DNA from 4 places in the Ensifer sp. ENS09 genome. Region 3 is predicted to be linked to each of the others. Evidence: riboswitches for the same ligand, from Rfam matches in the RefSeq annotation. Region 3 holds a riboswitch; each other region holds the start of a gene.
The links. A riboswitch is a leader RNA that binds a small molecule or an ion and turns the genes downstream of it on or off. The one in region 3 is predicted to bind cobalamin.
Positions count from the first base shown of each region.

Region 1: it holds a riboswitch for cobalamin, as region 3 does, so the genes downstream of both, IB267_RS06290 (CbtB-domain containing protein) here and cobU (bifunctional adenosylcobinamide kinase/adenosylcobinamide-phosphate guanylyltransferase) in region 3, are expected to answer to the same signal.
Region 2: it holds a riboswitch for cobalamin, as region 3 does, so the genes downstream of both, metE (5-methyltetrahydropteroyltriglutamate--homocysteine S-methyltransferase) here and cobU (bifunctional adenosylcobinamide kinase/adenosylcobinamide-phosphate guanylyltransferase) in region 3, are expected to answer to the same signal.
Region 4: it holds a riboswitch for cobalamin, as region 3 does, so the genes downstream of both, IB267_RS11040 (aromatic ring-hydroxylating dioxygenase subunit alpha) here and cobU (bifunctional adenosylcobinamide kinase/adenosylcobinamide-phosphate guanylyltransferase) in region 3, are expected to answer to the same signal.

Region 1 is NZ_JACVBP010000001.1:1,257,302-1,264,733, reverse strand. Features, by position in the region: gene IB267_RS06300 (ferric iron reductase) at 1-396, shown strand, start outside; gene IB267_RS06295 (CbtA family protein) at 438-1,232, opposite strand; gene IB267_RS06290 (CbtB-domain containing protein) at 1,430-1,606, opposite strand; cobalamin riboswitch at 1,647-1,909, opposite strand; gene IB267_RS06285 (TetR/AcrR family transcriptional regulator) at 1,908-2,600, opposite strand; gene IB267_RS06280 (NAD(P)H-binding protein) at 2,705-3,535, shown strand; gene IB267_RS06275 (DUF1772 domain-containing protein) at 3,532-4,011, shown strand; gene IB267_RS06270 (SRPBCC family protein) at 4,081-4,647, opposite strand; gene IB267_RS06265 (helix-turn-helix transcriptional regulator) at 4,644-5,006, opposite strand; gene IB267_RS06260 (crotonase/enoyl-CoA hydratase family protein) at 5,057-5,872, opposite strand; gene IB267_RS06255 (TetR/AcrR family transcriptional regulator) at 5,956-6,552, shown strand; gene IB267_RS06250 (VOC family protein) at 6,674-7,024, shown strand; gene IB267_RS06245 (cystathionine gamma-synthase family protein) at 7,116-7,432, opposite strand, start outside.
Region 2 is NZ_JACVBP010000005.1:175,278-182,709, forward strand. Features, by position in the region: gene IB267_RS25405 (acyl-CoA thioesterase) at 1-525, opposite strand, end outside; gene metE (5-methyltetrahydropteroyltriglutamate--homocysteine S-methyltransferase) at 522-2,873, opposite strand; cobalamin riboswitch at 2,974-3,194, opposite strand; gene IB267_RS25415 (hypothetical protein) at 3,213-3,503, opposite strand; gene IB267_RS25420 (LysR substrate-binding domain-containing protein) at 3,656-4,585, shown strand; gene IB267_RS25425 (metallophosphoesterase) at 4,809-5,651, shown strand; gene IB267_RS25430 (ABC transporter ATP-binding protein) at 5,648-6,814, shown strand; gene IB267_RS25435 (carbohydrate ABC transporter permease) at 6,807-7,432, shown strand, end outside.
Region 3 is NZ_JACVBP010000001.1:667,689-675,120, forward strand. Features, by position in the region: gene cobN (cobaltochelatase subunit CobN) at 1-2,936, opposite strand, end outside; gene cobW (cobalamin biosynthesis protein CobW) at 3,040-4,104, opposite strand; gene cobU (bifunctional adenosylcobinamide kinase/adenosylcobinamide-phosphate guanylyltransferase) at 4,108-4,632, opposite strand; cobalamin riboswitch at 4,767-5,221, opposite strand; gene IB267_RS03310 (MFS transporter) at 5,552-6,724, opposite strand; gene IB267_RS33845 (CGNR zinc finger domain-containing protein) at 6,841-7,356, shown strand; gene IB267_RS03320 (trans-aconitate 2-methyltransferase) at 7,382-7,432, opposite strand, start outside.
Region 4 is NZ_JACVBP010000002.1:581,983-589,414, forward strand. Features, by position in the region: gene IB267_RS11020 (VOC family protein) at 1-200, shown strand, start outside; gene IB267_RS11025 (BA14K family protein) at 331-783, opposite strand; partial or broken gene IB267_RS11030 (glycoside hydrolase family 25 protein) at 1,157-2,194, shown strand; gene IB267_RS11035 (hybrid-cluster NAD(P)-dependent oxidoreductase) at 2,416-3,510, opposite strand; gene IB267_RS11040 (aromatic ring-hydroxylating dioxygenase subunit alpha) at 3,512-4,756, opposite strand; cobalamin riboswitch at 4,860-5,061, opposite strand; gene IB267_RS11045 (DUF6656 family protein) at 5,379-5,978, shown strand; gene IB267_RS11050 (L-threonylcarbamoyladenylate synthase) at 6,056-7,030, shown strand; gene IB267_RS11055 (FAD-binding oxidoreductase) at 7,175-7,432, shown strand, end outside.

The DNA.
Region 1 (7,432 bases), 590 kb from region 3:
TTCATCGCTCATCTGACGCCCGTCATTGCTGTCCTGAAGGCACGGACGGGCCTCTCGAGCGGGGCGCAGTGGCGGCTCGCGGCGGATGCCCTGGCTGGCGCGTTCCTCGAAATCGGCCGTGCGATCGGGGATGAGGCGCGCGGCATGGCCGAGGCGCTGGCAATCGTCAAGCGGCCGGGCTCGCGGCTCTATTCTGATGAGCTTTGCTACGAGCAGATTGCGGCCGTCGATCCGGCAAGTGGTGAACACATTTCGCGCCAGTATCGGATCCGCTGCGGCTGCTGTCTGTATTTCAAGACGGAGGGCGGCAGCTTCTGCGACACCTGCGTCCTGCTGGAGCCGGAAGATCGCCGTGCGCGGCTGGCGGCGCATCTCATGCAAAACGGCGGGGCCTGAACCCCGCCGTCGGTTTGCTGACAATCCGTGATCGGCGATCACTATGCTTTGACGAAGCGCTCGTTGATGAAGCCGGAGACGACGCCGAGCACGATCCAGAAGGCGAGCGTGGTGGCGAGTGCGGCAACCGCAAACTCTGCGCCGAGCACGGCCGGAACGTTGCTGGTGATGTCGAGCGGCTGCGGCGCACCATAGACATGGGGCGCTGCGATCAGCACGAGACCCGCGACCTTGGAGACGATCTCCTCGCGCAGGACGACGAGATAAAGGCCGACGGCCGAAAGCGCCACCGTTGCGAGCCACCAGGTCTGGCGGTCGCCCAGTTCGGCGGCCGGAAAGCCAGGCAGTTCCGGCGGCAGGCCGATCGCCGGCAACATGTGCACGGCAAGCCAGCCGCAGGCGCCCCAGAGCGCGCCGTTCCGAAGCGTGATCGGGTAGCCGATCACCAGGCTGACGCCGGCGAGCAGCAGGCCGAAGCCGGAACCGGTGACGAGGTTCGCGATCAGCGTGCCGGAGAAGCGGCTCATGCCGAACATGATGCCGCCGTCCTCGTGCTCGCCCTCATGGGCATAGGCGGGCGTGATCGGCGACAGCGCGTCGAGCAAGGCGCCGAGCGGCGACACGGCTTTGAGCGACGAATGCTGGTCGTGGTTTTCCGCGGCAGGCTGTGCCGCACCCGGCTGGGCGGCGGGCTGTTCGGTGGGGGCCGGAGCCTCGCCTTCGAATTCTTCCGCATGCAGGATCAGCGGCGTGACGCGCAATTCCTGGGCGCCGGTCATGAAGACACCGGCAATCAATCCAGCCACGATCGCGGCCAGAAGCGTTCTGACAATCATCTTGAAATCCCTCGATAACGACAAAAGCCACGCGCTGCGGCGTGGTCCTTGAGCCTTCCCATTTTGCCTGTGCTGCGGATGGCTTTCGCACGCCGGAAAAACCGGAATGCACACAAACCGACATCCGGCTCGTGCCGGATGCGTTCAGGTCCGCAGATTGTTCGATGCGGAACGTTGTTCACGTTCCGAGGCATCGGTCAGTGGCAGGGGAAGCCGTAGGAGTGGCGGGTGTCGTGCGCCGTGTCGTGCAGCACGGCCGAGTTGGCAAGGCCGGCGCCGAAGACGAGGAATGCGCCGATGAAGAGCGCGATGACGCCAGCGGTCAGACGATCGCTGAGGGAGAGCGGGGTGCTCGAAATGGTAGACGTAGCCATGACAACCTCCGTGATGGCATCGGGAAATTCCCGGTTGGGCCCTATGCCCGCATCGAGTGGCAGGTTTCCTGGCTCACGGCGTTGGGCTCGATGCCCTCGATCTGCCTCGCCTTCCCAGCTCGGCCGCCCTCTCGCGGTCTTGCCAGTGGCTTCTTCCGGATCGCTCCGGAACGGTGGATCGACGTCGCTCTACAGTCGCGGGGTCGGCCGTGATTTGAATGCCCAGATTGGGTCCATCCGTCACATTCCCGTTTACTCCCGAAACACGTTCGCGTCCCGGGAACCAATCGATCCCAGATGATTAGGATTGTGTCATGGAGTTGTCAATTGAGTGCGCGCCGCCGCGCGGTCCATCCGCGACAAAATCCTTGATGGTCATGCGTTTGTAGGCCTCGACGATCTGGTCGCCCTCGGCGCGCTCGACCGAGACCGCAAGCCGCATGGTGCAGTCGCCGAGATGCATGATCAGGAAGGCGGCGCTGTCGATTTCCTCGCGCGGCGTCGCCGGCACAAGCCGGGCCCAGACATCGGCAAGCAGCTTTCCGCCGGCGCGGCTTTGCGCAAGGTCGATTTCGCGCAGCGCCTTGTCGGCCTGCATCGCCGACCAGATGTCGCGCATGACCGGCTCGGCGAGGAACATCTCGTAATAGATGTCGAACAAGAGCGAGAAGGCGTCGCGCAGCTCGGCGATCGAGGTCACCTTGGCCAGTTCGGCCGCGATACACTCGTTGCAGACCGCATTGTAGCGCTCGGCGAGCGTGCGCACGATTGCCGCCTTGTCGGGGAAGTACTGGTACAGCGAGCCGATCGAAATCCCAGCCTTCTCAGCGACTTCGCTCATGCGCATGGCGTCGCTGCCCTTTTCCTGGATGAGCGCCGTCGCGCAGGCGAGGATCTGCTCGACGCGCTCGCGACTGCGCTTCTGGCTCGGTGTCCGGCGCAGTGCGGGCTCGTCGTCGGCGGGAAGCGTGGCGGGGCTTGCATCTGGAATCATGAGTAATGCTCACATTTTGACTTGACTCCTAAAATACGAGGATTTATCACATTTGCAAATGTGAGAGATACTCATATTTTTTGGTGGAACCTCAGGAGGAAACGATGTCTCAGAAAATCACACTGGTTTTGGGCGGTACCGGCAAGACGGGGCGGCGGGTGGCCGAGCGCCTTCGGGAGCGGGGCATAGCGGTCCGCATCGGTGCCCGTTCGGCGTCGCCTTCGTTCGATTGGACGGATGAGGTGACCTGGGCGCCGGTCCTTGAAAACGTCGATCGCATCTATGTCTGCTTCCAGCCGGATCTGGCGGTACCGGGCTCCGTCGAGGTGATCGCCAAGTTCTCGAGCCTTGCCGTCAGCGCCGGCGTCAAGCGGCTGGTGCTGCTGTCGGGGCGCGGCGAGGACGAGGCGGAAGCGGCCGAGCGCGCGCTGCAGGCCTCCGGCGCCGACTGGACGGTAATCCGGGGCAGCTGGTTCTTCGAAAACTTCGACGAAGGGTTCCTCGCCGAGGGTGTCTTGAGCGGTTCCGTCTTCCTGCCCGTGGACACGGTGACCGAGCCTTTCATCAGCTGCGACGACATTGCCGACGTCGCTGTCGAAGCGCTTCTCGACGACCGCCATGTCGGCAAGGTCTATTCGCTGACCGGCCCGCGGCTGATGACCTTTGCCGACGCCGTGGCCGAAATCGCCGCGGCTGCCAACCGCCCGATCTCCTATCAGGCTATACCGGTTGCCGACTTCGCTGCACACTTGCAGGCCGACGGCGTGCCTGATGACTATGTCGAGCTCATCCGCTATCTCTTCACCTCGGTGCTCGACGGGCGCAATTCAAACCTGACGTCCGATGTCGAGCATGTGCTTGGGCGGCGTCCGCGTGACTTTGCAGCCTACGCTCGGGAAACCGCAGCAACTGGTGTTTGGAGTCTTGCCGCATGATCCCCCTGATCCCCGCTCTGGCGTTTGCCGCCGCGATCGGTTCCGGCCTGATGGCCGGGCTGTTCTTCATCTTCTCGGTCTGCATCATGCAGGCCCTGTCGCGGCTGCCGCCGGAGCAGGGGATCGCTGCGATGAATGCGATCAACGTCGTGATCCAGAACCCGATCTTCCTCAGCGCCTTCATGGGCACGGCGTTGCTCGCCCTGGCGCTCATCGTCGTCGCCTTCCTCTCGGGCGGTGAGGGCCGGTGGTGGCTTGCCGCCGGCGGTGTCGCCTATGTCGTCGGCGTGCTGCTGGTGACCATCGTCTTCAACGTGCCGATGAACGACGCGCTCGCCGCGGCAGCCCCCGGTCAGGCGGCGACCGATCTCTGGCATGAGCGCTATCTGACCGATTGGGTCTGGTGGAACCACGTGCGCACCTTCGCGTCGATCGGCGCGCTGGCGTTCTTCATTGTCGGTTTCGCCCGCGCCTGACGAAAAGCGCCGGCAAGTGGATCCTTGCCGGCGCCTGCACGCGTCTTGACCTCTGAGCCCATCCCGCCGTCAGGGCTTGGGAATACGCGCGTCATACTGCGCTTCAAGGTCGGCAAACTTGCTCCAGAAGGCCGCCGGCTTTTCGCCTTCCAGCAGCGCACGCAGAATGTCGAGATGCACGTGCCAGCCGGCGGAGAAGCTGGTCATGATGGCGCGGTCGGCGATGCGCTTGTGGGTGACGACGAGCAGCACCTTGTCGCCGCGGGGGCTGAGTTCGAAGCGGACCTCCGAGGGCGTGCCGGTTTCTTCGTTCCAGGTGTAGGCCAGCAGCCGCGGCGGCTCCCAGGCGAGCACGTGACCGTAATTGCGCACCTCGCCGGCGTGCTCGGCATATTTCTGCGGTGGCCGATCGTCTTCCGCTGTCAGTTCCGAGTGGCGGAAGACGTGCTCGACCTCGGCCCCTTCCTTCGACCCGATCGTTCCGGACGCCATCCAGAGCCGGCGCTTGCTCTCCTCCGTCAGATAGGACCAGACCCGCTCGATCGGGCCGGGAAGCAGGCGCTCGATGCGCACCGCGTCCGGTGCGACGACACGGCCGTAATCGGCGCCGGCAAAGGCTGTGGCAGACGAAGTCATGGCTTATCCTCCGAATCAGTTTGGTTGGTGGCGTCTTCGGCGAGAAGCAGCGCCTCGAGTACGTCGATGCGGGTGCGCCAGAAGGTTTCGTAGTGGCGCATCCACTCCATGCCTGCATGCATCGGCCCGGCATCGAGCCGGCACACATGCGTGCGACCTTTCACTTCGCGGCGCACCAGACCTGCTCCTTCCAGCACCTTGATGTGTTTCGATGCCGCGGCCAGCGAGATCGAGAACGGCGCCGCAAGCTCGCCCACCAGTCTTTCGCCCTGCGAAAGGTCCTGGAGCATGGCGCGCCGCGTCGGGTCCGAAAGCGCGTGAAACACGGCATCGAGATGTGCGTTCTGATATTCAACCATATCGTTGAATGTCGTCTGGATTGGCCTAATTGTCAACCGTTCGGTTGAATTTAAAAATATCGCGAAAAAAGACCGGGCCGCGGCGGGTCGTCGTGGACGCGCCGTCCCTTCCAGGCGGCGAGCGCATCGGCAAGGTCGTCGGTCGGCACCATCTGGGCAAACTGCTCGCTCTCGACCTGCAATCCCTCGGCGATCGACATGTTGAGGCCGCGGGTGACAGCAGTGATGATCGAGCGGACGGCGAGAGGCGAGTGCGCCATGATGCGCTTTGCCAGGTCACGGGCGGACGCGATCAGTTCGTCATGCGGGACGACGCGGTTGACGAGCCCCAACTCCAGCGCGCGATCGGCCGGGAAATCGTCGCCGGTCAAAAGCAGTTCCAGCGCGCGCTTGCGGCCGGCGAGCCGCGGCAGCCGCTGGGTGCCGCCGAAGGTCGGCGGCATGCCGAGCTTGATCTCCGGCTTGGCAAAGCGCGCCTGGTCGCTGGCAATCGCCAGATGCACGGCCTCGGTGATCTCGCAGCCGCCGCCATAGGCAAGCCCGTTGACGGCAGCGATGACCGGCTTCGGAAAGGCTTCGAGCCGCGCCGTCAGGCCCTGGCCGCGACGGACGAAATCGCGCACGGCCAGGTTCACGCCCTTGGCCACGCTTTCCGAGAACTCATGAATATCGCCACCGGCGGAAAAGGCGCGCTCGCCGGCGCCGGTGATGATCACCGCGCTGACGGCGTGGTTCACCTCGATCTGGTCAAGAAGGCTCATGAGCCGGTCGATCAGCTCGTAGTTCAGCGCGTTGAGTTTCTCTGGGCGGTTGAGAGTGAGGAGGGCGATGCCCTCGGAAATCTGCAGCAGCACGGTGTTCGACATGGTTGCTCTCCGGCAGGTGTTGACGGGGAGAGGCTAGGTGAGGGAAGATGCCATGTATATTCACTAGTCGGTATACTTGAGAGATGGCGAAAGCAGAGAAATCGGCCCGGGACTTGATCGTCGCAGCGGCGGAAAAGCTGTTTTATGCCGAGGGCATCCGCGCAGTCAGCGTCGATGCGGTGGCGGAAGCCGCGGGCGTGACCAAACGCACGCTCTACTATCATTTCGACAGCAAGGACGCGCTGATCGCCGCCTATCTCGAAGGCCGCGACCAGCCCAATCTGAAACTCTTCCGCAAGTGGTTCGACGCGGGCGACGGGGACATTGCCGACAAGGTCGAGGCGATCTTCGTCAATCTGGCGCGGGCGGCGCGCCATCCGAAGTGGAAGGGTTGCGGCTTCCTGCGCACCTCGGCCGAGCTAGCCAACATGCCGGGACATCCGGCGATCCGCATCGGTGCGGCCCACAAGAAGAAGTTCGAGGCGTGGATGGCCGAGACCTTTACCGAAGCCGGCACTGCCGAGCCGGCCATGCTGGCGAAGCAGATCCTGCTGTTGCTCGACGGCAGTTTCGCCGTGGTGCTGCTGCATCGTGACGCGAGCTACATGGAGATGGCGGGCAAGGCTGCAGCGACGCTGGTGCGGGTCGCGCTTGCCGGCGCGGACGGGAAGGGATCCTGACGCGCTGCAACTTCCGCTTCAAACGGCTGCCATCGGCGGGCAGTATAGGATGCAGTGCCAGGAGCCAAACAACCATTGAGCGCCGATGTGGCCGCGCTGCGGCTCACCGAGGAGGAAATCCATGACCGTCAAGCGTATCGTCTCAAACCTCTACGCCCCGGACCCGCAGGTGGCGCGCGCCTTCTACGGCGACCTTTTGGAACTGGACGTGGTGATGGACCATGGCTGGATCCTGACCTTTGCCGCCGAGGGCAAGGCCGCGTTGCCGCAGGTGAGCATTGCCAGCGAGGGCGGCAACGATACGCCGGTGCCGGTGCTTTCGATCGAGGTCGACGACGTCGACCGCGCCTATCAGCGCGCCAAGGCAGCCGGCGTCGAGATCGTCTACGACATCACCAACGAGCCCTGGGGCGTGCGCCGTTTCTACATGCGCGACCCATTCGGCAATATCGTCAACATCCTGACGCACTAATTCCAGGAAAAGTGCGCAGCGGTTTTCCGTCCGGAATTGCGCCATCTGAAATCAGCGAAGAGGCCGCCGGCAAGACAGGCGGCCTCTTGCATCAGGCAAGCGACAACGCGTTTGAGAGATCCGCGACGAGGTCGTCGGGATGCTCGATGCCGATCGACAGGCGGATGGTTGATTCCAGCACGCCGATGCGGTGGCGCACCTCGATCGGCACGCCGGAATGGGTCATGGCCGCCGGGTGGCTGGCGAGCGATTCCGTGCCGCCGAGGCTGACGGCGAGCTTGAAGATCTGCAGCGCGTTGAGGAAGCGGAAGGCCGCCTCCTGGCCGCCCGCGATGTCGAAGGAGAAGGTCGAGCCGGCGCCGGTGCACTGCGCCTTGAAGGTGCGGCCGACCGGTGTGTCCTCGCCGT
Region 2 (7,432 bases), on a different contig from region 3:
CTTCGTCATCTGGGCGAGTGCATCGCCGCCGAAGAGCGCGCCGGCGCTGTTGGTCTGGCCCGGAAAAACGATGTCGGTCATGCCGACGAAATCGGCGGCGGGCGCAGCCGGCGCGGGCTCGGCGAGCGGCGGAAGGTGCCAGTCGGCACCTTTGTCCTGCGGCATCCCAACCATGGTGAACTGTCCGCGTGAGCAAAGATCGCGGCCGCCGGTCGCAAGGTCTTCGGCCACCATCTCGACGTCGACGACCATCGAGAGCCGCCCGACGCGCACCGGGCGGCCAGAGAAACTGACGATCTGGCCGATGCGGGCGGGTGCGCGAAAGTCGATCCGGTCGCAGGAGGCGGTGACGAAGGGAACGCGGCCGTGGCGGGTGGCGACGATGAAGGCGATCCGGTCCATCAGCGCCAATGCGGCACCCCCAAAGAGGGTGCCGTGATGATTGGTGTCGCCGGGAAAGACGATATCGACGAGGGTCTGTGGCACCGGGGTTTCCCCCGACGCCGCTTCCGTGTGGTCCGTCATGCGCGAAGCGCCTTGCGGGGATCATCCGCGAAGGCCAGGCGCAGGGCGCGCGCCGCCGCCACCATGTTGACAAGCGCTGGCCGGGTTTCCTCCCAGCGCCTGGTCTTCAGCCCGCAATCCGGGTTGACCCAGATCTGCGCCGGCGTCAGCCCTTCGGTCGCGCGCTCGATGAGATGCACCATTTCATCCACCGCCGGTACGCGGGGCGAATGGATATCGTAGACGCCCGGGCCGATCTCGTTCGGATAGGCCCTTCCGGTGAACGCGCCGAGCAGTTCCATCTTCGATCGCGACGTCTCGATCGAAATCACGTCGGCATCCATTGCCGCGATCGCCGGCATGATGTCGTTGAACTCCGAGTAGCACATATGGGTGTGGATCTGGGTGGCGTCGCCGACGCCGGCGGCGCTGAGGCGGAAGCACTCCACCGCCCAGTCGAGATAGGCCTTGCGGTCGGCGGCCTTGAGCGGCAGGCCCTCGCGCAGCGCCGGCTCGTCGATCTGGATGATGGCGATGCCCGATGCCTCGAGGTCCCTGACTTCGTCGCTAAGCGCCAGCGCGATCTGCCGGCACACCACCGACCGCGGCAGGTCGTCGCGCACGAAGGACCATTGCAGCATGGTGACCGGACCCGTTAGCATGCCCTTGACCGGTCGATCGGTCAGTGACTGTGCAAAGGCCGCCCATTCGACCGTCATCGGGTTTGGCCGAGAAACGTCGCCGAAGATGATCGGCGGGCGCACGTAGCGCGAACCGTAGCTCTGTACCCAGCCACTTCGGGTAAAGGCGTAGCCCGAGAGCTGCTCGCCGAAATACTGCACCATGTCATTGCGCTCGAACTCGCCATGTACCAGCACGTCGATGCCGATCTCCTCCTGCCAGCGCACCGCCTGCTCGGTCTCCCGGCGCAGATAGGCGGTGTAGTCGACATAGCTGAGTTCGCCCTTGGCATGCAGGGAACGGGCCTGCCGTACTTCCGGCGTCTGCGGGAAGGAGCCGATCGTCGTCGTCGGGAAAAGCGGCAACGGCAGCGCGTCCGCCTGGAGCGCGCGACGGGCCGGGAAGGGAGGCCGGCGCTCGCTGTCGGCTGCCGTCAGCGCCTTCAGTCGCCCGGCAACGAGTGGATCATGGATCCTGAGCGACGTCAGACGCGCCTTGGCAGCTTCGCTCGATGCCGCAAAGGCCCTTTCCGGATGGGCAAGCCCCGGCTCGAAGGCGCGGGCAAGAAGGCTCAACTCGTCGAGCTTCTGCACGGCGAAAGCGAGCCACGAGGCAAGCTCCGGGTCGAGCGCCTGTTCCAGATCGAGGTCGACGGGCACATGCAGGAGCGAGCACGAGGGCGCAAGCTCGATCCGGTCCCGGCCATGGGCGGAGATGAGCGGCTGCAGGCGGCGCAACAGGCCGGCAAGATCCGTCCTCCAGACGTTGCGGCCGTCGATGATGCCGAGCGACAGCACTCGGTCAGCCGGAGCGGACTGGAGGAGGACCTCGATCTGCTGCGGCGCGCGCACGAGATCGACATGCAGGCCCGCGATCGGCAGCGCCAGGGCGCTCACCATATTGTCGCCGATCGCGCCGAAATAGGTCGCAAGCATGATCCGGAGCCCGGGAACCTTCGCCCGGAACGTATGATAGGCAAGGTCCAGGGCCTGCCTTTCCCGGTTGGTGAGATCGAGCACCAGACTAGGCTCGTCGATCTGAACCCAGTCGGCGCCGGCATTGGCAAGTTCGGTTAGCAGCTCGACGTAAACGGGAAGCAAGCGTTCGATCAGATCCAGGGGATCGAAATCTCCGCCCTTCGCCTTGCCGAGCTTGAGGAAGGTCACCGGGCCAAGCAGGACCGGGCGGGTTCGATAGCCGAGGGCTTCGGCCTCGAGAAAGGCTTCGAGCGGCCGGTTATGCGTCAGCGCAAAGCGTTGATCCGCTTCGAATTCGGGCACCATGTAGTGGTAGTTGGTATCGAACCACTTGGTCATCTCGAGTGCGGCGTTGCCGCCGTCACCCGCATGCGTGCAACCGGAAGCGCAGGGCGAACCGGTCGAGCCGCGCGCCATGGCGAAATAGGTATCGAGATCGACGGGACCGCCCTTCCAGCCATAGGCGGCCGGGACCGCACCGACGAGCACGGCAGTATCGAGCACGTGGTCGTAGAACGAGAAATCGTTCGAAGGGAGGATGTCGATGCCGCGCGCCTTTTGCGCCGCCCAGTTTTCGGCCCGAAGCCGGCGGCCGACGTCGAAAAGGTCGTCACGGCTGATCTTGCCGGACCAGTAGCGTTCAAGCGCGAATTTCAGTTCGCGGTGTCGGCCGATGCGCGGGAAGCCGAGATTGGCAGTCTTGATGGTCATTTCCTTACCCCGAAGGTTGAAGGGCAAGGCTTGAATGCGACGCATCCGCGACGCGAGAAGTGTCCCGCGTCGTCAACGCGCCCCATCGGACACCCCGCCCGTGGACGTTGTTCATCGCGGCAGGTCTCCTGGCTTGCGGGTCAACGCGGACCGTTCCGTCTTCCCGAGGCGTCTTCCTCAGTGACATCATCGAACGGCCGCTCTCCGCCTACAGTTGCGGGGGCAGCTCCGGCCTGGGCGCTTGTCAGCGCCGCACCGAATTCCCTCTTAGCTCCGCCCCGCCGGATGGCGAGGCGCAGAACCACGATGCCTGGACAATGCCCTGCAATCGCTCGGCCGTCAATCGCATAAAGAAATGCTTATGTCTTTATTCTCTCCGGCCTGGGCGCGGGGCGAAACGCGGCCAATGCGCGGTCCTTCGCTGCAAACTGCTTTCGCGGCGGGTTGCACCGGCACGGGCTTGGGCTCCTCCGGCCAGTGCCACGGATCCGCGGTGTCGCCGACGTGCGCACGGATATGTTCCTGGTCCCGCGTCAGGCCGATATCCCGGAGCTGGAACTCGTTGAACGTGTCTATGTCGACCGGAGCACTGAGGGTCCTGTCGGCCCAATTCAGGGCATGGTAAATCATTGATCGCACTGCGCTAAGCATTGCTATCCTCACTTCTCTACAAGGCGTGTGTTCGCGAAAAAAGTGAGGTTTTTTGGCGTTTCGCGCAAAGCGATTTCTCGCATGCTGGCATAAAGAATGCTTATCTCAGCGTCATGAGCAAGATTCCCCCTATGAGTGCAGTGCGCGCCTTTGAGGCCGCCGCCAGGCACCTGAGTTTCACCCGCGCCGCCGAAGAGCTTGGCATGACGCAGGCGGCCGTCAGCTATCAGATCCGGTTGTTGGAGGAACGCATCGGCGCGCCGCTCTTTGTCCGCCTTCCGCGCGAGGTGCGGCTGACCGGTGCCGGGCGGCAGCTGGCGCCAAAGGTAACCGAAGCGATCGATCTTTTAGGGGCGGCCTTCTCGGAGATTGCCGACAAGACCGAACATCACCTGCACATTTCGGTGCTACCGACCGTCGTTTCGAGCTGGCTCGGCCAGCGGCTCGCCACCTTCCAGACCGCGCATCCGAACATCAGCATCAGGGTCCACATGTCGACCGAGCTGGTCGATTTCAAGCGTGACGCTATCGATCTCGCGGTGCGCAGCGGTGCCGGCGACTGGCCGGGAAACGATGTCTTTCCCTTGTTTCCGCTCGATTACGTGCCGGTCTGCACGCCGTCCTTCCTGGAGAAACATCAACTCAAGGAGCCCGCCGATGTTCTGAGGATCCGGCGTTTCGGCAATGCCAACTGGTGGCGGCGGTGGATGATCGAAACCGGCGTCGAGCCGCCGGCGAGCAATGGTACCGAGCTGATCTTCGACGTCCAGGCGATGGATGTCGCCACCATCCTGGCGGATCACGGCATGGCGATTGCCGTCTCGACCTTCCTGATGGATGAACTGAAGAGCGGCCGGCTGATCCGGCCGTTCGAGCATGTGGTGCGCGACGGCCGCGCCTATTGGCTGGTTTATCCGCAAAGCACCAGGCGGCAGAAGAAGATCCAGGCCTTTCGCGACTGGGTCGTCGCGGAAGCAGACGCGTCGAATGCGATGCTTGCGACCGTCATGGAGCAGTCCTGTCCGGCATCTTTTCGGGGCGAACTCGGCGCAAAGTGGTGAGCCTGGGGAAAGAAGTAGCAGACGCATCTGGTGCCGCGTGTGCCGGTTCGCGCCGGCCGGGCTTCTGAAAATGACGCTTTCATGGAGAAACTGAAAATCAGCTGAGAACGGCTGTTACCAAACTGACATGGCGGCTCCCTAAAGACTGCGGCCAACCGCAGAGAAGGGGAGAAGACAGCCCTCCGACGCGGATACCGCAAGCCATCGTCGGAGGCCCGTTTCCATGAAAATCGTCCAGATCAGCGACACCCATCTCAGCCCCGCCAAAAGCCATTTCAACGGCAATTGGGAACCGGTTCGCGCCTGGATCGAGGCGGTAAAACCCGATCTCGTCATCCACACGGGCGATGTCACCATCGATGGTGCCGACCATGAGGACGATATCACCTTCTCGCTCGATCTGATCGGTCAGCTCTCGATGCCGGTCGCGATCGTTCCCGGCAATCACGATGTCGGCCATCTGCCGGGCTCGCACCAGCCTGTGGATCCCGTCCGGCTTGCCCGCTGGCGCCGTCTCGCCGGTCCGGACTACTGGGGCCGCGACCATGGCGACTGGCGGCTGCTCGGCCTCAACAGCCTGCTGATCGGCTTCGAAGACGAGGAAGAAGACAGGCAATTTGCCTGGCTGGAGGAACAACTGCTTGGTCGCGACGGTCGCCGGGTGGCGGTCTTCGCCCACAAGCCGCTCTTCGTCGACGACCCGGCCGAGGGCGACACCGGCTACTGGGGCATCCGTCCCCGCCAGCGCCAGCGCCTCTTTGATCTTTTCGCCGAAGCCGAGGTGGCGTTGCATGCAAGCGGTCACCTGCACTGGGCCTGGACCGGCGAACATGCCGGGACGTCGCTCGTCTGGGCGCCGCCGACCTCCTTCATCATCGACACGCTGGAACGGCCGATGCCGGGCGAGCGGCTGGTCGGTGCCGTCGTGCACGAACTCACCGATGCCGGCGTGACCAGCGAAATCGTGGCGGTGCCGGGTCTGACGAGCCACGTGCTCGACCCGATCGTCGAGGACGTTTATCCGCTCGCCGCCAAGAAGAAGGTTCGCGTGGAGGCAGCGCAATGAGCGTGCTTTCGCTGGATGGCATCACCAAGTCCTATGGCGGCAACGCCATCCTGAAGGGCGTCAGCCTGGAGGCGGAAGCCGGCGAGTTCATTGCGCTCGTCGGCCCTTCCGGCTGCGGCAAGAGCACGCTTCTGCGCATCGTCGCGGGCCTCGATCACGGCGATGCCGGCGAGATCGTGATCGGCGGCCGCAGTGTCGCGCGGATGGCGGCGGCCGATCGCAACGTGGCGATGGTGTTCCAGTCCTACGCGCTCTATCCGCACCTGACCGCAGGTCAAAACATTTCGGTGCCGCTCGCCATGCGGCGCCTGACGGCGATGCAGCGCTTGCCGGTCATCGGCAATCTCCTGCCGGGGCAGAAGCAGATCCGCAGCGATATCCAGCGCCAGGTCAAGGAGATGGCCGGAGCGCTGAAGATCGATCATCTGCTCGACCGCAAGCCCGGCCAGATGTCCGGCGGCCAGCGCCAGCGCGTAGCGCTTGCCCGCGCCATGGTGCGCCGCCCGGCCGTCTTCCTGATGGATGAGCCGCTCTCCAATCTCGACGCCAACCTGCGCGTCCATGCCCGCGGCGAAATCGTCGACCTGCACCGCCGCGCCGGCGTGCCGACACTCTATGTCACGCACGACCAGTCCGAAGCGCTGTCGATGGCCGACCGCGTCGCCGTCATGATCGGCGGCAATCTCTTGCAACTGGCGAGCCCGAAGGAGATCTACGACAACCCCTCCCATATCGAGGTTGCGCGCTTCCTTGGCCAGCCGAAGATCAACGTGCTCGAAACCCGCACGGATACGGCAAGCATCGTGCGCTTCGGCGATCTCGTGCTTCTGGCAAGCCGCGGGCAGGCGCCGGATGCACCGGTGAAGCTCGCAATCCGCCCGGAATTCGTGCGCTTCCATACGGCAGGCGCCGGCCGGCTGACTGCGCGGGTCGAGCGCATGGAGTTTCTCGGCTCCGAGGTGATCGTCCACGCACGCCTCGATGCGATCGGCGAGGTGGTCACCGCCAAGTCAGCACCCGCCGAAGCCGCAGCACTCGCGATCGGTCAGCCCGTCGATGTCGCGTTCATGCCGGAACGGGCGATGCTGTTCGACGGCGAGGGCACCCGGGTGGCAGCCGAGCCGGTCGCTATCGCCGCGACGCTGGAGAAGGTCCATGGCTAGTGTCGCAACCTTCGAAACGGCGATCGCTGCGCACCATCCCGACCGCCGCGAAGCGCGCATCGCCTGGTTGCTGGCGCTGCCGGCCATCACGCTGCTCTTCCTCTTCATCCTGCTACCGACCGCAGCCGTGATCGTGCTCGGCTTCACCGATTTCGAGCTCGGCTACAGCAGCTTCCGTTTCGTCGGTTTCGAGAACTATGCCGAGCTCTTCGGCGACCGCACCTTCCGTCGCTCGCTCTGGAACACCGCCGTCTACACCGCGATCGTCACGCCGGTATCGATCCTGCTTTCGCTGGCGATCGCCATGTTGATCGAGGCGGAAACCAAGGGCAGGGCCCTTTTTCGGACCGTCTATTTCCTGCCGGTCGCCTCGCTGCTCGTCGCCATGGCCACGGTCTGGCAATTCCTGTTCCACCCGACCATCGGCCCGATCAACACCTTCCTCGCCGTTTTCGGCATCGCCGGCCCCAACTGGCTCGGCGCCTCCAGCACGGTGCTCTACGGTCTCTCGATCATCGGCATCTGGCAGTCCGTCGGCTTCAACATGGTGCTGTTCCTCGCCGGCCTCACCGCCATCCCGCGGGAACTCTACGCCGCAGCCGAAGTCGATGGCGCAAA
Region 3 (7,432 bases):
ATCGCCTTGTCGAAGAGCGCGATCTGATCCGGGAAGGCATCGCGGAAGAATCCGGAAATGCGCAAGGTGACGTCGACGCGCGGGCGGCCGAGCACCGCAAGCGGCACGATCTCGTAGCCCATCACCCGGCGCGAGACCATGTCCCAGGTGGGTTTAGTGCCGATCAGCGCCAGAGCCTGGGCGATGTCGTCGCCGCCGGTGCGCATGTTCGCCGTGCCCCAGGCCGTCAGCCCGAAGGAGGATGGCCACTCGCCATGATCCTGCAGATAGCGGCGGATCAGGAGTTCGGCGGATTTCTTGCCGAGCTCGTAGGCAGCGGGCGTCGGCACCGCACGGCTGTCGACGGAATAGAAATTGCGCCCCGTCGGCAGCACGTCCGGTCGGCCGCGCGTCGGCGCCCCGGAGGGACCGGGGGCGACAAAGCCGCCGCTGAGGCCGGTGAGGAAGCCCGCCATTTCCGCAGCGCCGGAGCCCGAAATCGAGGGCTTGAGGCGGGTCTTGATTTCGTCGAGCACGGCGCGGGTGTTGGTCCAGCTTTCCGGGCAGGCCAGTTCGCCGGCAACGAGATGTGCGGCCAGAACCTCGATGCGCTCTACCGTATCGCCGGCGGTGCGCCAGGGAGCGTCCGAGAGGTTGGCGAGGAGTGCCGGTTTCGGCTCCGTCCAGGTGTCGGACATGACGCAGTCGAGCGGGTCGAGGGCGAGCCCCGCATCCGCTGCGATCGCCCGCTGCAGGCTCTGGTCGCCGCCCTCGCCGAGACCGCGCGGCACACGTGCGAGCGCCACGGTCAGATCCGTCAACAACCGCCCTTCCGGCGCCACGCCGAAGATGTGCAGGCCGTCGCGGATCTGCATTTCCTTGAGGTCGCAGAGATAGGCGTCGAGTTTTTCCAGCGCCTTGTCGTCGCTGTCGCCCTTGTCGATGCCGGCGTCGCTGTCGAGGCCGATGTCGCGCACGAGGTCGAGGATCTGGCGGCTGAGCAGACGCAGGCGCCGCGGGTCGCCGCCGGCGGCGTCGTAGTACTCGTCGACCAGCGCTTCCAGATCCTTCAGCGGCCCGTAGGACTCGGCGCGCGTCAAAGGCGGCGTCAGGTGGTCGATGATCACGGCGCTGGTGCGGCGCTTGGCCTGCGTGCCTTCGCCCGGATCGTTGACGATGAAGGGATAGATGTGCGGCAGTGGACCGAAAATCGCCTCGGGATAACAGGTCTCCGACAGCGCCAGCGCCTTGCCCGGCAGCCATTCGAGATTGCCGTGTTTGCCCATGTGCACGATCGCCTGCGCGCCGTACTGCTGGCGGAGGTAAGCATAGAAGGCGAGATAACCATGCGGCGGCACGAGGTCCGGCGAATGGTAGCTTTCCTTCGGATCGATGTTGTAGCCGCGTGCCGGCTGGATGCCGACGATCACCTCGCCGAAGCGGGCGAGCGGCAGCGCGAAGGCACCATCGAGGAAGAAGGGATCGACTTCCGGCGCACCCCAGCGGCCCGCGACTTGATCCTGAATCTGTTTCGGAAGCGAATCGAAGAAAGATTTGTAATCGTTCAGCGAAATGCACTCGCGGATTTCGCGATCATGGCTTGCCGAATTGGTCGGGCCGGCCATGAGATACCGGATCAGCGCGTCACCGTCGTCCGGGATATCGGCAACGGCATAACCCTCTTTCGCCATCGCACGCAGCACTTCGACGGTGCCGGCTGGGGTATCAAGCCCGACACCATTGCCGAGGCGACCGTCGCGGTTCGGATAGTTGGCCATGACGATGGCGATACGGCGCTCAGGCGGCTCTGCCCGGCGCAGCTTCGCCCAGTTGACCGCAAGATCAGCGGCAAAGCGCACCCGGTCTTCGAGCGGCTCGTGCCCGACGATATTGGCCTCGACCTTGGCGTCGTAGATCGACGCCGCCTTGAACGAGACCGCGCGAGCAAGAATACGGCCGTCCACCTCCGGCAGGGCAACGTTCATGGCGAGATCGCGCGCCATCAGCCCCTGCGGCGACGTTTCCCACTGTGCCCGCGACGAGCCGGAGAAGATCACCTGCAGGACAGGCGCACCGGTCGATTCCAGCACGGTCGGCTGGCGATCGGCCCCGGGCGACGAGACGGCAAAACCGGTGGCGTTCATCACCACGTCGGGTGCAGCTTCAGCAAAGATCGCTTGCAGCGTGCCGACGGAAACGGCATCCTTGAGGCTGGAGACGAAGACCGGCAGCGCGCGGACACCTTGTTTCGCCAACGCGTCGATCAGCGCCTCGACCGGCCGTGTCTCGCCGCTCTGGACGAGGGCGCGGTAAAAGCAGATGGCGATGGTTGGTTCGAATTCCACCCTGTCCGTCTTGTCGGCATCAAAGCCGGCGACGACCTGCAACCACGCCGAAACCCCGATCACGCCCTTACCCGGCCACCAGATTCCGGCCTTCAGCAGCGGCTTGGCTGGCTGCGGCTTCTCGGCACCGGTGACCAGCGCCGCGGCATAGTCGAGGAAGAGGCCGGCATTGTCGGCGCCGCCTTCGGTAAAATAGGCCCAGAGGCGCTGGCGGTCGTCGGCTGCGACGGTGGAGAAAGGCTCAAGCCCCGGATCCGGCTTGTCGTCGCCCGGCAGCACCGCGATCTGGAACCGGTGGGTGACGGCTGCGGCATGCAGGGCTTCGAGCAGATAGCGGAAATAGCTGGCGCCACCGAGCGGCCGGACGACGATCAGCTTGGCATGGCGCGCCGTGCGCTCGACATAGGTATCGACCGACATCGGGTGCATCAGGCTCATGAGGCTGGCGATGCGCAGGCTCAAGCCGCCGTCGCGACGACCATGGGCTGCGGCGATCGAGGAGAGCTCGGTGTCGGCGGCAGACAGGAACAGGATATCGGCCGGCGTTTGCCCAAGGTCGATCGCTTCGTTGCCGTCGGCGATCGTTCCTTTCTGGGCGAGAAGCAGATGCATTCGTCTTGTCCGTTCGGGCAATCCCGGACGGAAACGCTGAAAGCTGCCTCCGCCCGAAACTGCATCATTTCAATGTGTTAGATCATTTCACTCAAGGAACGATCTAGACCAGTGCGGTGATCGCAGCGCGCACCGCCGCCTCGTCCATGTCGTGCAGGCCGATGACGACGAGCCGCGTGCCGCGCTTTTCGCCGGCAGCCCAGGCACGATCATAATACTGGTCGACGCGGGCGCCGACCGCCTGGATCAGGAGGCGCATAGGCTTTCCGGGTACGTCGGCAAAGCCCTTGAGGCGCAGCACGTCATGCTCTGCGATCACGCCCTTCAGGCGATCGATGAAGGCCGAGGGATCGGCGATCGCGCCGAGCTCGACGACAAAGCTGTCGAATTCGTCGTGATCGTGCTCCTCGCCCGCCTCGTGCTCCATCTCGTGGTGCGACTTGCGGTTGGCGATATCGCTTTCCGTGCCGACGCCGAGGCCGAGCAGGATGGCAGCGGCAACTTCGCCGTTCTTCGCCTCAATCATCGCAGGCTTGCGGCTGGTGCGCGAAGAGACCTCGTCGCGCACGGCCTTGAGGCCGGAGGCGTCGATGAGGTCGGTCTTGTTGAGAACGATGAGGTCGGCAGCGGTCAGTTGGTCCTCAAACAGTTCCTCGATCGGGCTTTCATGGTCGAGATTGTCGTCCTCGACGCGCAGCGCATCGACCTTGTCGTGGTCGTCGGCAAAGCGGCCGGCGGCAACGGCCGCGCTGTCGACCACGGTGACAACGCCATCGACGGTCACTTCGCTGCGGATATCCGGCCAGTTGAAGGCCGCGATCAACGGCTGCGGCAAAGCGAGACCCGAGGTTTCGATGATGATGTGATCGGGACGGTTTTCGCGCTCGAGCAGCTTGGTCATGGTCGGGATGAAATCGTCAGCAACCGTGCAGCAGATGCAGCCATTGGTGAGCTCGATGATATCGTCCTCGGTGCAGGCCTCCGCACCGCAGCCCTTGAGCACGTCGCCATCGACGCCGAGATCGCCGAACTCGTTGATGATCAGCGCGATGCGCTTGCCGTCGGCATTCTGCAGCAGGTTGCGGATCATCGTGGTCTTGCCGGCGCCAAGGAAGCCGGTGATGACGGTCGCCGGGATCTTGCCCTGGTTGGCTCTCGCAGTGGTCATTTTTCAACCCTTCATTTTCAGCGGCAAACCGGCCGCGACAAAGTAAACTTCAGCGGATTTCTCCGCAACGATCTGGTGAAGCCGGCCGGCATGGTCGCGGAATTCGCGGGCCATGCGGTTCTCGGGCACGATGCCGAGGCCGACTTCGTTGGAAACGAATACGAGACGCGCCTGCGCATCGGGCAGATACGCGGCAAGCGCGGCAAACTCCGCCGCGATGTCGCGCTCTTCGAGCATGAGATTGGTGACCCACAGCGTCAGGCAGTCGATCAGGACCACGTTGGCCCGATCGTCGATGCGGCTGAGCACGCCGACGAGATCGACCGGCTCCTCATGCGTCGTCCAGCCTTCGCCGCGGCTTATCCGGTGGTGGTCGATGCGCGCGCGCATTTCGTCGTCCCAGGCGCGTCCCGTGGCGACATAATGTCGGGTGAGGCCGGACGCTTCGACCAGCCGCTCGGAAAAGCCGGACTTGCCGGAACGGGCGCCGCCGAGGACCAGCACGGGGCCGGCGCTGAGACTGCTCATCGTCGCCGCCTCAACACGCCGAGATCAGCGGCATGCGGCAACGGCCGTCGGGCGCGCCAAGGGCGCGTTCTTGAAAACATCTGCGAGCCAAAACAACCTCCGTGATGGCGTTGGAGACAAACGTCTCCTCGGGCGGAATGCCCATGCCGGATGGCAGGTCTCCTGGCTCACGGCGTCACGGGGCCAAACATCGCCTCGCCCTTAAAGGGCAAGGTTCCGATGTCAGGACCCGAACGGCCCGCCTCACCTTCCCGGCGTTTTTCCGACAGCGAACCTTTTGCACGTCATCTCCGACGCGCGGGCGCTGCGGGCGGCTTCGTGAAAGGCGGACGATTCGTAGAAGAAGAGGCGTCCAACCCGGCTGATCACGATGCCACGCCAGTGGCTTTTCCGGCTTGATCCCCGATCTGCCCCGGCTGCCCATGCAACCGGCCGACAGCCCGGCACCAAACCCGATGGCGAACCCTGACCGTTCTACAGTCGCGGGGTCGGCTGCGATAAGGATGCCCGATTTGGGTCCATCCGTCACATTCCCAATTTTTCCCCCGTGTCGCCACGACGCGGAGGAACCATCCAACAGCCGATGATTAGGAACCGGACCGCGCAAAGTCAATCGACGCATGCGACGCCTCCCCGGCCGAGTTGCGCCACGCGACGATTTGTCGAGCCGCGAACGGACGGCCGCGGCCCGCGAAGAACGGTCGCGCATCCGCCTGCCTTCCACCCGTGGCTCGAGCCCTTACACTCTCATTTTGTGCCAAATCGCTACCAGAATGCGCCAATGCGCCCTCAAGCTCTGGCGCACCTCTGTTCCGAGGCAAATTCGCCAGCATGATGATCAATATCCGCAAATGGTTCGGCGATCGCGCGTTCGACCGCATGGTTCTGTGGACCGTGCGGTAATCGACCCCCGGGAGCGCTACTCTTTCGGTTGAGGGTTGACGATCTTCAGCCAGCACGTCGCGATCACCGCTGTCGTCGAGACTGCGGCTGCGGCCAGATAAATGGCGCTCGCCCCCCAGCCTTCACCGAGGTTTCCGGACAAAAGCGTGCCGAGCCCGTAGCCGGCCCACATAAAGCTGGTAAGCCAGCCAAACGCCTCGGTTCGATCCTCCGGTCGGGCACTCAGCCCGACAGCGAGCTGGCCGAGCGCATCCCGGGCTCCGCTGAAAACCCCGGCACCGAGATAGAGCAGCAACAGAAGCCAAGGGTCTGAGGTCATGCTCATCAAGATGAAAAAGCAGGCCGTCACCAGGTGAAAGGCAATCATGCCGCGCTTCACTGAAGGTTGCGCGCGCAGCGCGCCATAGAAAATGCCGCCGAAAACCTCGCCGGCGGCAAATCCACCGAGAAGAACACCTGCCAGGGTGGCCGTGACGCTCGCCACCGCGCCAATCTGCATGGCACCAATCGTAAAGGTGTCGAGGGCGACGATCGCCAAAAGCAGCGCCAGCGGAGCGTTCGCCAGGACGGAAAACAGCTTTCGCGGACGGCGCTCGGTGGCCTTCCATGCCATGGGACTGTTGGCGATCAGCATGTCGCCAACGACCTTTGCGACAGCGCACGACCCCACGATCATGTTTGGCGGCATCACATAGAGCAAGGCACCGACCAGGATGGGCCCGAGTATGAAGGTGCTCGAGTTGATGACTGTATCGAGCGCATAGGCACTCGATAGATTGCTCTCGGGCACGAGATGCGGCCAACTGGCCCGGACGACGGACCCCGATGGCGGCGTCGTCGCACCCAGGGCCGCGGCAGCCAAGAGAAGATAGGCGGCCGACAACTGATGGACGAGCGCGAAGACCACCGCCACATAGGACAGGGTATGAAACCCGACGAACACAAAAAGAGTTCGCCGCGAACCGAAACGATCGACGAGGCGGCCGGCAGCGGGGGCGATCAAGGCCAAGGCAACGGCGTGCGCGAACAGGACCGCGCCCGCATCCACGACTGAGCCCGTGCTTTTCGACACCGCGATCAGAAGGGATAGGCTCAGCATCGACGTGGTCATTCGACTTATCGATGTCGCGATCACGAGACGGACGACACCATCCCCGCGCAGCACCGCAGCATAGCTCTCACCGACCATTCTTGCGTTACCTTCGTAATCCGAATAGTTAGTAACGAGTACGCAACCGGTCCGTTACCTGTCAAATGCAACTTACACGTAACTCACAACGCCAGGCCGCCTTGGCGGCGACTTTGGTGAACCTCGCACTGGACGGTCAATCCGGCGGCCGCGCCTATGCTGGCTTGACAGCCGACGCGCTGAAGCGAGCATTTGCCGAACAACTCAACCCATCGATGAGCAAGCGCGTTCTGCCCGTCGTCGATGGCGGCGCGCGATTGCGGTCGGTCGCAACGGACCTCGGCCCGGTGTTTGAGGCCGCCACGGACGAGACCGCTGCGGCGACGCTGAACCACCTGATGAAGCGCTACGCCCCTCGTCCCTATCTCGTGGCCGACGTCGACCAACCCCATCACCTGCATTTCCATGGAGATGGCGAAACGATCATCGAGACGCTGGCAGCCGAGTTCGTGGTTTCCCTGGCGCTGCTCATGGACAGGTTCGGCAGCCGGCGCTTCGGACGGTGCCATGCGAACGGATGTGACCGCGCCTATATCGACGTGACGCGAAACGGGTCGAAGCTGTACTGCTCCGACGCGTGCATGGCACGTATGAAGATGGTCGAGTATCGCGCACGCTTGCGCAAAGGCTGAACGGCGCAGGATCAACCCACGCGATCTATACCCGCTCAAACACGCTGAACTGGAAGGACTGGATCGTATTCCCCGG
Region 4 (7,432 bases), on a different contig from region 3:
ATCACCGCACGGCTCCGGTCAATGCGCTTGGCTACCTTCGCGTCATGTTCGCCGTCGACGACGTCGACGAGACGCTTGAGCGGCTCCGCAAACGCGGCGCGCAGCTGGTCGGCGAAGTGGTCCAGTACAAGGACGCCTACCGACTTTGCTACATCCGCGGGCCTGAAGGTCTGCTCATCGGGCTCGCCCAAGAACTTTAGCACCGCGGGACAAGTTCTCGCCGGGCACGACGGTGCTATCGGCCAGTCCCAGAGCGCGCGCAGTGACGGGTCTCATGCGAAGCCGGGCGCAAAAAGGCCGGGAGCGGAAGCGCCCGGCCCTGCCTCCCCGTTAGCTATAGGGCGAATAGCACTGGCGGCGCGGACCGCCATAGGGCTGATAGGTATTGTCGTAGGCCCGGTACGAGCGGTAGCGGTCGTAGCACCATTGCACATGGCGGCTGCCATAAACGGGCGCCGGACGCGTGTAGCGCGGCGGCTGGGCAATCGCTCCGCCGATGATGACGCCGGTGCCAAAGGCTGCCATCGGATACCACCAGCCATTGTAGTAGCGATAGCCAGGACGACGATAGTTATAACCGCGGTAGCCGTTATAGTAGTAATAGCCGCCGCGACGCTCCATGCCCGGTCTGCGATACTGGACATTGACCACATCGTTCTGCCGCTCGACCCGCGGCGGGGTCGGCGTGAAGGCCTGCGACGGGGCAGCCGACGTCACCAGCACGGCCGCCGCAACAGCCACGGAAAACCACCGGCCCATCCCGGACTTCAGCACATTCTTCATCAAATCCCTCCATCACCGAAAGCATGTTGCGCGCCCCCGGCTTCGGGTTGCCGCGACATTTCAACCTTTTCCATGATTTCACCCCGACCGAGGCCGATCCGGGGATGTCCCTCAGCCGGGAAATCCGAAATCGACCGATAACGCATAAGTCACCGGTTTTGTTCCATCTTCCGCGTCCTTTGGGATCAGCTCGCGCGGCCGACACCCGTTGCCGTGGCGCGCTTTGCCGCATCATCGACTACCTGTCGCGACCATGAAAGCAATCACTTATATACAGCCGCAGGTCGGTATACATTCGCGCGCCGCTCCCGCACAGTCCGCTCGGGGGCTGGGATTTACGATGCGTTAACGATACTGTCGGCAATCTCAGAGAATGGCAAAGCGGTGTATCTCCACGACAGGGATGATTCTGCGCCTCGCGACCTTCATCGGTCTGGCTTTCGCGGCGGCGATCGCACGCGCCGGTGAACTGGAGCCCTGGAAGACCAAATCGAACGCCATCATTGTCGACGCCTATGAGATGAACAGTATCGACTGGGAAACGATGCTTGGCGACAAGCGCATTTCCGGTTTCATCGCCAAGGCCTCCGACGGCCTGCCCGAAAGCTTCTCCTGCACCGGCGACCACAACGGCGACACCTTCAACCACTGCAAGACCATGTGGCGCAAATACGCCGTCAGCCGCGAACTCTACCAGACCCGCCGGATGATTGCCCGCTCGCACGGACTGCTGTGGGGTGCCTACCACCTCGCCCGTCCGGGCAATCCCGTTGACCAGGCGAACCATTTCCTCGACTACGCCGATCCGCGCGACGACGAACTGATGGTGCTCGATCTCGAAGGCATCGATCCGGACAAGTACATGTCGCTTGAGGACGCCGCCATCTTCGCCGGGCACATCAAGACCCGGACCGGGCGCTACCCGATCCTCTACACCAACCACATCACCGCTAAATACATCGCCGCGCACCGGGCCAAGCACCGGCTGCTGTCGCGTCTGCCGCTCTGGTACGCCCGCTACAAGCCGGATATCCGCCAGGTCTTCCCGATGGGCAACTGGGACAGTTACGCGCTGTGGCAGTTCTCCTCGGGCATCAACTGCGGAAAGCGCCGCTGCCCCTACCGCGTGCCGGGAACGCTTGACGACATCGACGTCAATGTGGCGGCGATGTCGCCGCAGGCGCTGAAAGCGATCTGGGCACAAGGCGCCTTGCTGCCGGAAAAGCCGCTACCGCTGATGCTCGTCGCCCAAGCCGAGCGGGGAACGGGCATGCAGGCGGTCGCACGGGCGACCGCAATGTTTAGCGAGCCGCTGCTTGTCAGCCGCGCCGACGCTGCGAGCGGCGCCGGCAGCGGCGTCGACATGATGGTGACCGGCTCGATCGATTTCGCCCGCCAGGAGCGCGCCCTGCAGGTGGCGATTGCCGGCAATGAAGCCGCCCAGGGCACATGCCCGAAAACGGCGACCGGCACCGACGCCCCGGCAAGCGTTTCGGCCAATCCGATCCCCTGCAACGCGCCATAAGCCTGTCGCGTGAAAAAGGATCTCGCGCCAGGCTTTAAGCTCTCATCCTTTATGCACGTCGCTGCTGCAAAACCGCGACGCACTTCTCGCGACATGCATCGCCGCCCTCAGGCTTCGATCTGGACGTCGCCAAGTGGTCGCGAGCAACAGGCGAGGATGTAGCCTTCGTCGATCTCGTCGTCGAGAATGCCGCCATTGTGGTTCATCTCGACCTCGCCCGCGACCTTCATCACCCGGCAGGTGCCGCAGATGCCGCCTTCGCAGGCAGCGCCGATGCGCACCCCGTTGGCGCGCGCCGCCTGCAGGATCGTCTGGCCGGGCTTGGCCTCGACCTCCTTGCCGCTCATGGTGAAGGCGACCTTGGCCGCCTGGATCTCGCCCTCGTCACCGGCACCGGCGCGCACGGCGATCTCTTCCGCGGCGGGTGCCGCCGCCGGCTGGAAGCTCTCCTCGTGATAGCGGCCCATGTCGAAACCGGCCGATTTCAGCATCTCGCGCACGCCGCGCATGAAGGGTTCGGGGCCGCAGCAGAAGACGGTGCGGTCCATGAAATCGGGCGCAAGCAGCGGCAGCTTGGCGCCGTCGATGCGGCCGCGCAATCCGTGCCAGCCGTGGCGCGCCTCATGCCCCTCGACGATGAAGCCGAGGTTGAGCCCGGACATCTGCGTGGCCAGGACTTCCAGTTCCGAACGGAACAGCAGATCGTCCGGACGACGCGCGCAGGAGATGAAGGTCACATCCGTCTCGGGCACGCAATCCGCCATCCAGCGCGTCATCGACATCATCGGCGTGATGCCGGAGCCGGCCGAGATGAACAGATACTTGTCGCCCGGATGGCGCACGAAGCTGAAATCGCCGAGCGGACCGAAGGCGCGGAGCTTCATGCCCGGCTTCAGATGCTCGAACATCCAGCGGGTGCCGATGCTGTCGGCCTGCGCCTTCACCGTGACCGCGATTGAAAGCGGCCGCGATGGCGTCGACGACAGCGTGTAGGTCCGCATGACCGGCTCGTCGGCGACCGGCAGTTCGAGCGTTACGAATTGCCCGGGGAGATAGCGGAACCAGGCGGGCTTTTCGGCCCGGAAGGTGAAGGTCATGACATCGGCGGTCTCGACGACAGCCGATGTGCATTCGAGCATCTGCTGCCGATCGATCCAGACATGCAGCGCGTCGAAATGGTGAAACGAAGGGGCCATCTGCATGTCAGGCGACCCTTGAAAGCGGAGCCGCGTCGCCAGCAAGGCGCTGCTCCATGAACTTGCAGTACCACTCGACGAACTGCATCACGCCGCCTTCGTGCTCGGGCGAATACGGGCCGGGCTCATAGGCCGGCGAGCGGATGCCAAAGGCATTTTCTTCGACGATCTGGCGATCCTGATCGTTGGTCTCGGTCCAGACATGCGTCAGTTCCTCGAGATTGTAATCGACGCCTTCGACCGCATCCTTGTTGACCAGCCACTTCGTCGTCACTTGGGTAAGTTCAGGCCCGAGCGGCAGCACACGGAAGGTGATGGCGTGGTCGGCGAGCACATGGTTCCAGGTGGTCGGGTAGTGGAACATCAGAAGCGTGCCGATCTGGCTCTGGGAAACATCGGCCGACAGAGCCCGCCTGACGGCGCGCGCGCCCGACATGGTGTAGCTTTCGGCATTGTCGACGAGCGGCATGCGGGCGGCGCGGAACTGGCCGGTCGGCGACATCCTGAATTCGCTCGGCAAGCCTTCGGCCTCGCATTTCGCCCAATGTTCGGCGATCACGGGATCATCCTTGGCGCCCTGCACACCGGTCGCGGTCGGGGCTTCCGGATAGGTGCGGCAGAGTTCCGGGTGATTGGCGGCGCAATGGTAGCATTCGCGGTTGTTTTCCCAGACGAGCTTCCAGTTGCCCTTCTCGACGATAGTGCTTTCGAACGCGACCTTGGTTTCGCCGAGCCGGTGCGGCGCGAGATAGGGCAAGGCCATCTCACGGAACGCCGTGAAATCCATCGGCTTTTCCGACAAGTTGATGAAGATGTAGCCGCCGACCGTTTCGCAATGGATCGGCTTCAGGCTGTGGGCTGCCTTGTCGAAATCCTCGCCCATCTGCCGGGCGAAGAGCAGCGAGCCGTCGAGCTCGTACGTCCACTGGTGATAGGGACAGACGAGCTTGGCCGAGGAGCCCTTCTGTTGCGTGCAGACGCGCGAGCCGCGATGGCGGCAAGAGTTGTGCAATGCCCGGATGGCACCCTGGCGATCGCGGGTGATGACAACGGGGTAGTCGCCGACCTGGACGGTGAAATAATTGCCGGCCCGCGGGATCTCGCAGTCATGGCCGATGAACAGCCAATCCTTGTACCAGATGTTTTCCAGATCCTGCCGATAGTAGTCGGGATCGATATAAAAGGCCCGATCGAGGCTGTAGCCGTCGCGCCGGCCCTTCAGCTTTCGAAGCATATCGTTTCTGGTTTCCATGTCCTGTCCTCATGCGCCATGTCTTGGAGAGGCAGGACAGGAACCCGCACGAGCGCACGCCCATGCGTTGTCGGCTCCGATCCGGCTGCCCGCCGCAACCCGTTACGGTTATGTCCGTCAAGGCTGGTTTCCGGGCTCAGGAGCCGTCCCTTCGGACCAGCCCGGCGCCTTCCCGGACGAACCGTCCAGTGGCCTTTGCCGAGGCTTTCGCTCCACCACCGTTGCGGGGGCAGCGCCGGGATTTGACCGGCTTCCCAATTCTCCGACTTCTCTTCGAAGACGGCACCTTGAGTAAAGATATGTAATCGCGGAAACCGCCCTGGCAGCTGCCGGATAGCGACATCCAATTCCAGAATGACGACACGGGAAAAACCGCCATCAACGGCGCCTGTCTTAGAATTTTTACACTACAAACATATAGATAGCCCACGTCTTGGGCATTTGCCGCCTTTTGCGGCGCGGGCGGCGCAGACGCGGGAAAGCTTCGCCCGTTTGCGACATCCCATCGGATGGGGAACGCTCATGATGCAGCCAGAAGGCAATCATTCATTAACCATGAGCCGCTAGCCTAGCCGGCAGACGAGAGAGGTCCTGCAGGCAGGCAGATGGCGCGCTGACGATCATGGCAAAGTTGAGATACTACGACGCGGCAGCCGAGGCGCCGCCGACAATCCCGCCGAAGACGGCGGTTCATACCGAATTCCTGCGCACGGGCCGGATCAATCGCAGGCAATGGGTGCCGAGCGAACGGCGCTACCTGAGCTATGAGGAAGTTGCGGACAGGACGGGCAAGAAGCTCAACACCGCCGGCGACACGACCCATAAGCGGATCAACGGGTTTCACACCTCGATCCAGTTCCCGAAGATGATCTTCCACCGCACGCTCGTCGGCCGGCCGCATCTCGGCTACTGTCACGTGACGGCGGCGCGCACGCCGGTTACTCCCTCCAAGGACATCACCTGGTCCTTCTACTTCGCCAACTTCTACTGCGACCTCGGCCACGAGACGCATTTTTTCGAAGGCATCCAGCCCGGCTATTCGCGCATGTATTTCGCCGTTGCCATCGAACCGGGCGCGGAAGCCGGCCAAATGGTCATCAACCGCAATTTTCGTGACAACGGTCTGCTGTTTCGCACCGACGATCCCAAGGTCGCACTGAAAAACGTGCTGATGCTCGGCGCCAAAGATGACGCGTTGCGCCGCATCATCCGCAGCCTCTGAGCCGAACCGGTTGCTTCAAAGAAAATCGTTCTGTTTTTCCGGTGCGTCCGTTAAGGAAGCGTCGGAAAGGAAACGGCATGGCTGAGATCATCGATACGGATAGGGAACCGGACCGCGCGATCGCGCGTGCCTGCGCCGTTCTTGCCGAAGGCGAACCGGTCGCCATTCCGACCGAGACCGTCTACGGCCTTGCCGCCGACGCCACCAACCCTGATGCGATCAGCCGCATCTACGAGATGAAGGGGCGCCCGCGCTTCAATCCGTTGATCTCGCATGTCTCCGACATGGCGATGGCCGAAGCCCATGTGCACTTCGATCCGGTTTCCCGGCAGCTGGCCGAAGCCTTCTGGCCCGGCCCGCTGACGCTGATCCTTCGGCAGCGCGCCGACAGCACGGTTCATGCGCTGGCGTCCGCCGGCCTCGACACGCTCGGCATCCGCATGCCCGACGGTTTCTCGCGCCGGGTCATCGCCCGCTTCGGACGGCCATTGGCTGCGCCCAGCGCCAATACTTCAGGCAAGATCAGCCCGACCAGTGCGGCCCATGTCGAGGCCGATCTCGGTGGAAAACTGAAGCTGATCCTCGACGCCGGCCAGGCCCAGATCGGCCTTGAATCGACGATCATCAAGGTCGATGGCGACGAGATCCGGCTGCTTCGGCCGGGTGGCCTCGATGCTGCCGAGATCGAACGCCTGCTCGGCCGTCCGGTGATCCGGCCGGAGACGGCGGGAGCGACGATCGAGGCGCCGGGCATGCTTGCCTCGCACTATGCGCCCGGCGCTGCCGTGCGGCTCGATGCCACCGAGGTGCATGCCGGCGAAGCCTTGATCCGTTTCGGCGGCAATCGGATTGCCGGCGAGGAACAGGCGGCCATCGTTCTCGACCTCAGCCCGACCGGCAATCTGCGCGAAGCCGCCGCCAATCTCTTCGACTACATGAAACGGGCGGATGCCAGCGGCGCAGAGACCATCGCCTTCGGGGCCATCCCTTCGGACGGGCTGGGGGAAGCCATCATCGATCGGTTGCAGCGGGCAGCCGCACCACGAGGGTAAGATGGCGTGCGGCATTTTCCGCGCACCCGCCCTCACCGAACGGCACCCATTGCGGTTATGATCGCCGCCGACCAGGAACCGAGGATCCCATCCTCAGATCGACCGATCCGATAGCGCGCGCAGGCGCAATGCGAAGTGAGGCCCATGAGCACCCTTCCCTCTCCCGAATTCATCGCCTCCTTCGCCGACATCGTCGGAAGCGCCAACGTGTTGACGGCCGAACCGGACAAGGCGCGTTATCTCGTCGAATCGCGTGGACTTTACCGTGGCACGACGCCGATGGTGCTGCGTCCGGGCTCCGTCGACGAGGTCTCGCGCATCATGAAGCTTGCGAGCGCCACCCGCACGGCGATCGTGCCGCAGGGCGGCAACACCGGCCACGTCGCCGGGCAGATCCCGCGG